Linked DNA regions of Reyranella humidisoli. The main gene of each other region encodes a partner of the protein of the gene in region 2 in a complex. Links are inferred from orthologs where the notes say so. Each region holds a gene or a part of one and is shown on either strand. Other genes may lie near its edges.

The links.
Region 1: the proteins of dapF (region 2) and KQ910_RS01300 are in contact, whole or in part, in a solved structure (PDB 5YGU), measured with the Escherichia coli proteins. The link is inferred for Reyranella humidisoli from one-to-one orthologs.

What each region holds. Positions count from the first base shown.
Region 1 is NZ_JAHOPB010000001.1:263,051-266,869, forward strand. Bases 807-3,801 are described here. They hold KQ910_RS01300 (RNA pyrophosphohydrolase), read left to right. Parts: upstream 807-2,057; coding sequence 2,058-2,546; downstream 2,547-3,801. Other genes in these bases: KQ910_RS01290 (S41 family peptidase), read left to right, coding at 807-893; KQ910_RS27115 (divergent polysaccharide deacetylase family protein), read left to right, coding at 916-2,061; KQ910_RS01305 (ferritin-like domain-containing protein), read right to left, coding at 2,556-3,374; atpC (ATP synthase F1 subunit epsilon), read right to left, coding at 3,488-3,801. Also shown: more of KQ910_RS01290, read left to right, coding at 1-806; more of atpC, read right to left, coding at 3,802-3,819. UniProt on the Escherichia coli protein: Master regulator of 5'-end-dependent mRNA decay.
Region 2 is NZ_JAHOPB010000001.1:1,562,692-1,569,214, reverse strand. The notes cover bases 2,989-5,847. They hold dapF (diaminopimelate epimerase), read right to left. Parts: upstream 4,913-5,847; coding sequence 4,064-4,912; downstream 2,989-4,063. Other genes in these bases: KQ910_RS07670 (hypothetical protein), read right to left, coding at 4,919-5,836; ftsY (signal recognition particle-docking protein FtsY), read right to left, coding at 2,989-4,054. Outside these bases: KQ910_RS07705 (M48 family metallopeptidase), read left to right, coding at 1-113; KQ910_RS07700 (sulfurtransferase TusA family protein), read left to right, coding at 110-337; KQ910_RS07695 (phosphoglycerate kinase), read left to right, coding at 383-1,588; KQ910_RS07690 (NUDIX hydrolase), read left to right, coding at 1,600-2,199; KQ910_RS07685 (septation protein A), read right to left, coding at 2,337-2,930; more of ftsY, read right to left, coding at 2,927-2,988; KQ910_RS07665 (2-hydroxychromene-2-carboxylate isomerase), read left to right, coding at 5,887-6,489; KQ910_RS07660 (CPBP family intramembrane glutamic endopeptidase), read right to left, coding at 6,499-6,523. UniProt on the Escherichia coli protein: Involved in the succinylase branch of the L-lysine biosynthesis and in the biosynthesis of the pentapeptide incorporated in the peptidoglycan moiety. Catalyzes the stereoinversion of LL-2,6-diaminopimelate (L,L-DAP) to meso-diaminopimelate (meso-DAP).

The sequences.
Region 1 (3,819 bases), 1.3 Mb from region 2 along the record:
GCCGCGGAACCAAGGATCCCTTCGACGTGTCGCTGACGCGTGAGACGATCAAGGTGAAGCCGGTCAAGTACCGCCTCGAGGGCGGCGACATCGGCTACATCCGCGTCACCTCCTTCACCGAGCAGACGACGCCGGGCGTGCTCGACGCCGTCGAGAAGCTGAAGAAGGAAGCAGGCAACAAGCTCAAGGGCTACATCATCGACCTGCGCAACAATCCGGGCGGCCTGCTCGACCAGGCGATCGCGATGTCCGACGCCTTCCTCGACAAGGGCGAGATCGTTTCGGTCAAGGCGCGCAAGAACGACGAGGTCCAGCGCTGGAACGCCAAGCCGGGCGACGTCGCCAACGGGCTGCCGATTGTCGTGCTGATGAACGGCGGCTCGGCCTCGGCGTCTGAGATCGTGGCCGGCGCGCTGCAGGATCACCGCCGCGCCATCGTTCTCGGCACGCGCTCGTTCGGCAAGGGCTCGGTCCAGACCATCATGCAGGTGACCGGCGGCGGCGCGATCCGCCTGACCACGGCGCTCTACTTCACGCCGTCGGGCCGCTCCATCCAGAAGGAAGGCATCAAGCCGGACATCGAGGTCGAGCCCGCGAAGATCGAAAGCATCCAGCAGCGTTCGAGCTTCCGCGAGGAAAACCTGCGCCGCTCGATCACCAACCCGAACGACAAGCCCGTCGCCCCGCCGCCGCCGGCCAAGCCGGAAGCCGGCAAGCCGGGCGACAAGACCGACGACAAGGCCGCCGGCCAGAAGGCTCCCCAGGCGACTCCCCAGACAACGCCGTCGGGCGATCCGGACGAGCCGCCGAAGGAGCAGGCTGCCGACTACCAGCTGCTGCGCGCTGCCGACCTTATCCGCGGCATCTCGCTCTACAGCGGCAAGGCCAACTGAAAGCCCTTCCGGGAATGACGCCGTGGCCCGCACCGGCCGAAGCGGCGACGTAACGGCAAAGCGGCGACCGACCCACAGGGGGCTGGTCGCCGCTTACCTTTTCGTGTTCGCCCTGATCGCCGGTTCTGCCGGTGTCGTCTTCGGGTACCTGCTGGACGGCGAGGCGACGCGAGCGATGGACAGCGCGGTGGCGGCTTCACCCGTCAGCCCCGCGTCCGCGGCCGCCGTGCCGCCCGAACCTGCCCCCATCCAGGCCCTGCCCCTGCCGGTCCGGCCAGCGCCGTCCCTTGGGTTCCGCAAGCTGCCGCCCGAGGAATCGGCCGGCATGATCGAGATCACCACCGACGGGCTGCGGCTGCCGCGCATCTCGCCCTCGGGCTGGATGCCCTGGATCGCCAATGCCCGGCGCTTCGATCCGTCGGTCGGCGCACCGGCACGGCTCGGCCTGCTGATGATCAATGTCGGCCTCAAGGAGCCGGCCATGCGCAAGGCGATCGAGGAACTCCCACCCGAAGTCAGCCTGGCGTTCCTGCCCGGCACGCCCGATCTGCCGCGCTGGCTCCAGCAGGCGCGGGCCTTCGGCCATGAAACCTACCTCATGCTGCCGATGGACGACCCGGCCGTGGGCGAACGCGGCCTCCGCCCGATCGAGGCGGCAGCCGATGCCGCGGAGAACCTGAAGCGGCTGCGGACCATCCTCGCGCGCGGCGAGGGCTATGTGGGCCTTGTCGTCGCGGCGCCCGGCCGCCCCGCCCTGGCCGAGGCGGTGCTGCGCCCGCTGTTGAAGGAGATCGCCGATCGTGGCCTCGCGCTGATCGAGATCAGCCCGATGCCCGGCCCGGCCTCGATCCAGCGGCTGACCGAGGAACTGGGCGTGGGCTACGCCCGCAGCACCGACGTACTCGACTACAAGCTGGCCGGCGAGGGCGTCGTCGGCAATCTCGACCGACTGGCGGCCTGGGTCGCCGAGGCGGCCCCGGACCGCGCGCCCCGCCATGCATTCGGCGTCGCGCAACCGGACGAGGAAGCCATCACGGCCCTGCGCGGCTGGTACAAGGGGCAGGAAGCGCGCAAGGACGTGTCGATGGTGCCGATCATCGGCCATTTCGAATGCCGCGATGCCTGCATGAACCGGATGCGTACCCAGCCCGCCCAGCTCCGCCCATGAAGAACATGATGATGATGATGATGACCGGCCGTCCCGATGAATATCGCCGCAACGTCGGCATGATGCTGATCGCCCCGGACCGGCGCGTCTTCGTCGGCTGCCGCGCCAACCAGCCGGATGCATGGCAGATGCCCCAGGGCGGCATCGACAAGGGCGAGACGCCCGTGGAAGCCGCCTGCCGCGAGTTGCAGGAGGAGGTCGGCACGTCCAAGGCGCTGCTGCTGCGGGAAAGCGCCAGGTGGATCGCCTACGAGGTGCCGGAGGACCGGCGGCCCGCCTACTGGAAGGGACGCTGGCGCGGGCAGGCGCAGAAGTGGTTCGCGCTGGCCTTCACGGGAACGGATGCCGACATCGACATCCATGCGCACGACCAGGAATTCGTCGCCTGGCGCTGGATCGCCCCGGGCGAACTATCGTCCGTGATCGTGCCCTTCAAGCGCGCCGTCTACGACGCGGTGTTCACGGAATTCGCCGACCTGATCTAAGCGCCTTCTCTAGGCGTTCTGGGCGGCCAGCCTGGCGGCGTTGCGGCGCAGGAACCAGAGGCCGGCGCGCGTCATCAGGTTGTTGAGCCGGCCCTGCGGTTCAAGACCGATCGTCTTCAGGACCATGGCAATGGCGCGCTGGACATGGGTCTGCCGGTACAGCGGATAGGCCCGGCGCGCATAGGCCTGCATGTTGCGCTTGCGGTCGTAAACCGCATCCACCGGTTCGTTGGCGGCGAAGTAGGCGTATGCCAGTTCGTCGTCCTCGCTTTCGGCCAGACGCCCCCAGCCGATGCGCAGGCGGGCCCAGCGGTTCAGCCGGTCGCGCTGCAGGCAGCGGTTGAGATGCTCGTAGAACAGCTTGTAGTGGCGGAACTCGTCGGCCGCGATCTTCTGGCAGACCTGCTTCAGCACCGGCTCCTCGGTCGCGTCCTTGAGGGCGCTGTAATAGGAACTGGTGCCGGTCTCGACGATGCAGCGCGCGATCATTTCGCCGGCCTGGCTGCCTCGCACCGATTCGTTCACATGCAGGGGCAGCTTGTAGCCGGTGCGAAAGCGCTCGAAGGCGGCGTCGAAATCCCACGTCGGATCGGCCAGCTGGGCCCAGCGGCCGAGCGCCAGGCCATGCTGCACTTCCTCGACGACCCAGTTGTCGACGGCGTCCATGAACAACACGTCGCCGGCGAACACCCGGCCGAGATAGATGCCGTAGTCGCCTCCGTTCCGCTCCACCAGGGCTGCGGCCTTGATGTTGCGAAGGATCTCCGGATCGACCTTCGACGCATCGAAGCGATCCCAGGCGATCGTCTCGAGTGTCCAGTTACCCATGAACGAGCACCCTCGGCGCGTTGTCTTACCAGCGTAATAAACCCACCTCCGGCCTGCGTTTCAATGGCAGACCGGTGCACTTCTCGACTGAAAAATGCGCAGTAGCGCTGAAATCAGCGGCTGGCGTAGAAGGCCTGGGCGCGCTTCAGATCCTGGGCAATGCCCAGATTCTTCTCGGCGGCAGCCTTCTCGGCGGGCGTAGCGGCGTCAGTGATGTCGTTGCGGGCCGAGCGCTCGCGGTCGTCGAGCTGCGCGACGGTAACCTGCTCGAAGGGTACCGCCTCGTCGGCGAGCACCGTGCAACGCTCCGGCGTGACCTCGGCGAAGCCGCCGGCCACGAGGAAGCGCTGCTGGACCTTGTTGCCCTGGTAGACCTCGAGGACGCCCGGACGGACGGTCGAGATCAGCGGGGCGTGGCCCGGCAGGACGCCGAAGTCGCCTTCGC
Region 2 (6,523 bases):
GTTCCGGCAAGCGGCAGGCGGAGTGGCTTGGCACCCATCCCGCGGACACGACACGCATTGCCGACATCAGACGCTGGCTGCCCGAGGCCATGCAATATTACAGGCCCAAATGACCGACACGCTGGAATACGACGCGACCGGCCTGCTCTGCCCCTTGCCGGTGCTGCGCGCCAACCGCAAGCTGCGCGAGCTGGACGCGGGCGGCCTGCTCACGGTGCGCGCGACCGATCCCGCCGCCGAGGCCGATTTCCCGGCCTTCTGCCGGCAGACCGGCCACGAGCTGGTCTCGGCGACGCGCGAGGGCGAGGTGCTGGTATTCGTTATTCGGAAGCGCTAGACGGCGGAAACGCCAGACGGCCGTTCGACAGACAAGAGAGAGTTCATGCCGCAGACGACCTTCAAGACGATCGATTCCATGGACATGTCCGGCAAGCGCGTGCTGGTGCGCGTCGACCTGAACGTGCCGATGAAGAACGGCAAGGTGACCGATGCCACGCGCATCGAGCGCGCCGCGCCCACGATCAAGGAGCTGGCGGCCAAGGGCGCGAAGGTGATCGTGCTCAGCCATTTCGGCCGCCCCGACGGCAAGCGCGTACCCGAGATGACGCTGCGCCCGCTGATCGAGCCGCTGGAGAAGGCGCTCGGCAAGCCGGTGGGCTTCGCGGAGGATTGCATCGGCCCCATCGCCGAGGATTCGGTGCGCAACATGAAGGCCGGTGACGTGCTCCTCCTTGAGAACCTGCGGTTCCACAAGGGGGAGGAAAAAAACGAAGCGGGCTTCATCGACAAGCTCTCGCTGCTGGGCGACGTCTACGTGAACGACGCCTTCTCGACCGCCCATCGCGCCCATGCCTCGACCGAGGGACTCGCCAATCGCCTGCCGGCGGTCGCCGGTCGCCTGATGCAGGAAGAGCTCGAAGCGCTCGACAAGGCGCTTGGCAATCCGAAGCGCCCGGTGTGCGCCATCGTCGGCGGCGCCAAGGTCTCGACCAAGCTCGAGCTGCTCGGCCATCTGGTGGGCAAGGTCGACAGGCTGATCATCGGCGGCGGCATGGCCAACACGTTCCTCCACGCGCAGGGGTTCCCTGTCGGCAAGTCGCTTTGCGAGAAGGATCTGGCGTCCACCGCGCTCGAGATCGTGGAGAAGGCCAAAGCCGCCAGGTGCACGGTGCTTCTGCCCATCGATGTCATGGTCGCGGGCGAGTTCAAGGCCAATGCCCCTCACCTCGTCGTCGATGCCCATGCCTGCCCCGACGACCAGATGATCCTGGATGTCGGGCCCAAGTCGATCGCCCTCTACCAGAAGGAGCTGGCCGACTGCGCGACCGTGGTGTGGAACGGCCCGCTCGGCGCTTTCGAGATCAAGCCGTTCGATACCGGCACGGTCGCGCTGGCGCAGGAAGTGGCCCGGCTCACCACGGCCGGCAAGCTCCTGTCGGTGGCCGGCGGCGGCGACACGGTGGCGGCGCTGGCCGCGGCCGGCGTCGAGGAGAAGTTCTCCTACGTCTCGACCGCGGGCGGCGCCTTCCTCGAATGGATGGAAGGCAAGACCCTGCCCGGCGTCGCGGCGCTGATCCGGGCTGCGTAGGAGCGAGAAACATGAGTGCCCCGCCGACACCACCCGATCGTCCCCGCCTGCCGTGGGATCCGCCCGAGCATTTCGAGAAGCGGGTACCCGAGGGCGACAATCGCGAGCGGCTGATCTGCGGGCGCTGCGAGTTCATCCACTACCAGAATCCCAAGGTGGTCGCGGGCGCGGTCTGTACTTGGGAAGACAAAATTCTATTGGCCAGGCGCGCCATCGAACCGCGCAAGGGCTTCTGGACCCTGCCCGCCGGCTACATGGAACTGGGCGAGACGACCGAGCAGGCCGCCCAGCGTGAGGCCCTGGAAGAGGCCTGCGCCACCATCGAGATCGACCGGCTGCTGGCCATGTACAGCGTGGCGCGCATCGGCCAGGTGCAGATCATGTACCGCGCGAAGCTGGTCACGCCGGACATCGCCTGCGGCATCGAGAGCGAGGAAGTGGCGCTGGTCGACTGGGCCGATATCCCGTGGGACCAGCTCGCCTTTCCGACCGTCGTCTGGGCGCTCGCGCATTTCCACGAATCGCGCGACAAGGCCGACTTCTCGACCTACTCCAACCCGACCGGCGACCTCGCCCGCATGTGGCCGCCCAGGAAGCCCGCGGGCGTCTGACCTCTTTCCTCCCCATTCAAATGAGGAGGTGTCGCGTCATACGCGACGGAGGGGTCATGAGGTGATCGATCGTTCTTCGGCGCTCCCGGACATTGCAAGCAATGTCCTGCCGCTTCCTGGCCGAGCTCTGCTCGGCCTCAGCTGCCCCGCGCGAAGGGATTGTCGTCGCCGTCCCAATACTTCTTCAGCAGCGGAATCTGCAGGAAGGCGAAGACCAGCGTGAGCGGGAAGCTCAGGAACATCTTGCTGGCGATCCAGGTGTCGGTCGGGAAGTTCCGCCACATCACTTCGTTCACGATTGCGAGCACGAAGAAGAACATCGTCCAGCGCATCGTGAGCTGATACCAGCCCTCGTCGGTCAGCTTGAAGGCCGCGCCGAACAGCGGCTTCAGCAGCGGCTTCTTGAACAGCACGAGCCCGCCGCCCAGGATCACGGCGAACAGGCAGTTCACGATGGTCGGCTTCAGCTTGATGAAGGTGTCGTCCTGCAGCCAGATGGTGAGGCCGCCGAACACCAGCACGAAGAAGCCGCCGACCAGCGGCATGACCGGCCAGCGCTTCTCCAGCCAGCGATAGCAGGGCAGCGCGACCGCGGTGGCGACGATGAAGATGCCGGTGCCCCAGTAGATGCCCCAGCGGCCGTTGGCGACGAAGAACAGGATGAGCGGCGCAAGTTCCAGCGCCGTGGCGTAGAGTTTGCGCGCGCCGTTGTCGTCGCTCTTCTCGCTCATGCCGGCAATCCCATCAATCCGCGCGCGAAGGCACGGGCTTCGAACGGCCTGAGATCGTCGATGCCTTCGCCGACACCGATGGCCACGACCGGCAGCTTGAACTTCTCGGCGAGCGCCACCAGCACACCGCCCTTGGCGCTGCCGTCGAGCTTGGTCAGCACCAGCGCATCGACCGGCGACATGGCCTTGAACGTCTCCACCTGGGCGTGGGCGTTCTGGCCGGTGGTGGCATCGAGCACCAGCAGGCAGGAATGCGGCGCCTCGGGATCGAGCTTGCGGATCACGCGCACGATCTTGGCGAGCTCTTCCATCAGGTTGGTCTTGTTGTGCAGGCGGCCGGCGGTGTCGATCAGCAGCACGTCGGTCTTCTCGGCGCGCGCCCGCTCCAGCGCCTCGTAGGCGAGGCCTGCGGCATCGGCGCCGGTGGGCTTGGATACGACCGGCACGCCGGCGCGATCGCCCCACACCTTGAGCTGTTCGACGGCGGCGGCGCGGAACGTATCGCCTGCCGCCAGGATCACCGAACGGCCCTCGCCCTTGTAGAGCCCGGCCAGCTTGGCGATGGTCGTGGTCTTGCCGCTGCCGTTCACGCCGATCACCAGCACGACATGCGGCTTGCGCGCAGGATCGATGGACAGCGGCACGGCGACCGGCTGAAGGATCTCCGCGATGTCGTCGGCGAAGGCCGCGCGCACTTCCTCGTCGGTGACTTCCTTGCCGAAGCGCTCCTTGCCGAGCTTGGCCACGAGCCGGCTGGCCACGGTGACGCCGAGATCGGCCTGGATCAGTGCATCCTCGAGATCGTCGAGCGTCTGCTGGTCGAGCTTCTTCTTTGTGAAGAGACCGGTGATGCTTTCGGCGACCTTCTTGGTCGACTTCGACAGGCCCTCGCGCAGACGCGACAGCCAGCCCTTTTTCTCGACTTCGGGCTTCTCGACCTCGGGTTCCTTCTCGGCCACCGCTTCGACGGGAGCCGGCTCAGGTTCGGACTCGGCCGCGACGGCCGGCTCTACCGGTTCAGGCTTCTCGACTTCGGGCTCGGCCGGCCTGGGCGTCTCGACGGCCGGGGTGCCCCGGCGAAACCGCGCGAACCAGCCCTTCTTCTCGGGTTCCGTCTCGCTCACCGCGGCACCTCAGGAAAGCAGGGAGCGGTCGAGTTCGCCCCTGTAGGCGAGCGCGATGCCGCCGGTCATCGAAACATGATCGTCGCGCAGCCACTCGATGGTGAGGGTGCCGTGCTCGACCACGACATCGACCTTGCGGCCGGTGAGCCCGCGCCGTGCCGCGGCGACGCCGGCCGCGCAGGCGCCCGAACCGCAGGCGAGCGTCAGGCCCGCGCCGCGTTCCCAGACACTGAGCTTCACCCTGTTCTCGCCGATCACCTGGGCGACACCGACGTTCACACGCTCGGGAAAAAACGGATCGTGCTCCAGCTTCGGCCCCAGCTCCGTGATCGGGATCGCCGCCAGATCGTCGACGAAGAAGGTCGCATGCGGATTGCCGACATTGGTGCCGACCGGATCCTGCAGCGGGCCGATGCCGACCGGCAGGTGATTCGTGTCGCACGCCGTCGCGACCGGAATCTCGCGCCAGTCCATCCGCACCAGTCCCATGTCGACGGAGATCACGGGCAGGCCGTTGGCGCCGCGGCCGACCTTCTGCGATTCGAGCAGGCCAGCGATGGTCTGGATCGTCGCTTCCTCGGCCTTGAGTTCGTCCATCACCACCGAGGCGACGCAGCGCGTGGCGTTGCCGCAGGCCTGGGCCTCGGTGCCGTCGGGATTGTAGATGCGCATGAAGATGTCGGCCTCGCCTTCGGTCGGCGGCTCCAGCACGATGAGCTGGTCGCAGCCCACGCCCAGGCGGCGGTCGGCGATGGCGCGGCGGCGCGGCGGCGTGAGATCGAGCGCAGCGGTACGCGCATCGAGCACGACGAAGTCGTTGCCCAGCCCGTGCATCTTGAGAAAAGGCGTTCCGGCCATGCGGCGCTATATGGCGGTTCGGCCGGGCCAGCGCAACGAGCGCGCCCGCACCTGGCCCGCGTGCGGACCGCCGATTTCGCGCACGTCGAGCGTGGCGAGCCGCTTGGTGTAGATCGTGAGATGCAGGATGCCGAGCGCCTCGTAGGGCATGGCCGGCTCCACGAACAGGCCGCGGCCGGCGTCCCAGGCCGGCGTGGCATGATGGACCGGCCAGTTGCAGCGACTGGGCAGCGGTTCGCAGGCGAAGCCGCGGTCGTACACCAGGACGTTCAGCGCCACCTGGTCGGTCATGTCGGTGGACCGCCGCAGGGCTTCGCCCAGCAGTTCCGCCCAGCCCCGCCAGTGAGGCGCCCCGGCCGCGAGCGCGAAAACACCGGCATTGATCAGCGGATAGCGGATCAGCCGCTCGGCGGTTTCCCGGTCGAAGCAGGCCTCAAACGCCGCGCCGTTGATCGTCGAGAATTCCTTCCAGGCGTGCCGATAGTGGCGCATCGAGCGGTGAATCTCGGGTGCGACGGCCAGTGCGCCGGTGCGCGCGGCGCTCAGGAACAGATCGACCGCGTCGCCCTGCTGTACCCAGCAGTCGCCGTCGATCCAGAGATACAGGTCGAAGCCCGGAAAATAGCGCGGCAGGAAGGGCCGCGCCGTCAGCGCCTTGTAGCCGTCCTTCAGGTTCTCGCGGCCCGGGAAGTCGAAATCCCACTCGGGCACGACGAGCGTTGCACCTCGTTCGCGACACCACGCACGTTGTTCCCCGGTCAATCCGCAATCGAGCACCCCGAGCGCCAGCGCCCGACCCACGTCCGTCGCCTGAAGCGACTCGATGCAATCGCGCATCAGGCCGAAATAGGCGGCGTCGCCGCCGGTGATGGCAATGGCCCGTCCGGAATGAGCGTCTTCGGTCACGCCGCGAAGATGGCGCATCGACAGGCTTTGCGCCACAGTCCGCGCCACTGGAGAAATACGAGGAACGCATGGGCAAGCATGTCGACTACTACGTCTCGCTGAATTCGCCGTGGACCTATCTCGGGTCCGCGCGCTTCGACGCCATGGCGAAAAAGCACGGCGCGAGCGTCACGATCTGGCCGGTCGATTTCGGCTCGATCTTCGCCGTATCCGGCGGCCTGCCGCTGCCCAAGCGTTCGCCGCAACGCCAAGCCTATCGCATGATGGAGCTGAAGCGCTGGCGCGACCATCTCGGCGTCAACACAACGCTCGAGCCCAAGTTCTTTCCCGCCAACGAAGTGCCGGCTGCGAAATGCGTGATCGCGCTGCGCGAGCAGGGCCGCATGGCGGACGCCATAAAGGTCGCTCACGCCTTGCTGACCGGTCTATGGGCCGAGGAGAAGAACAGCGGCGATCCGGACACGCTGAAGGCGATCATCGACGGCTGTGGCCTCGACGGCGCGGCGGTGATGAAGGCGAGCGAGGCCGCGGGCATTGCCGAGAAGCGCGAAGCCTACACCAAGCATGCCATCGAGCAGGGTGTGTTCGGCGCGCCCTCGTTCGTCATCGACGGCGAGATCTTCTGGGGCCAGGACCGGCTCGACTTCGTCGAGCGCAAGCTCGCCTCCTGATCTCTCCGATCAGGAGCCGCCCAGGAACGCCGCG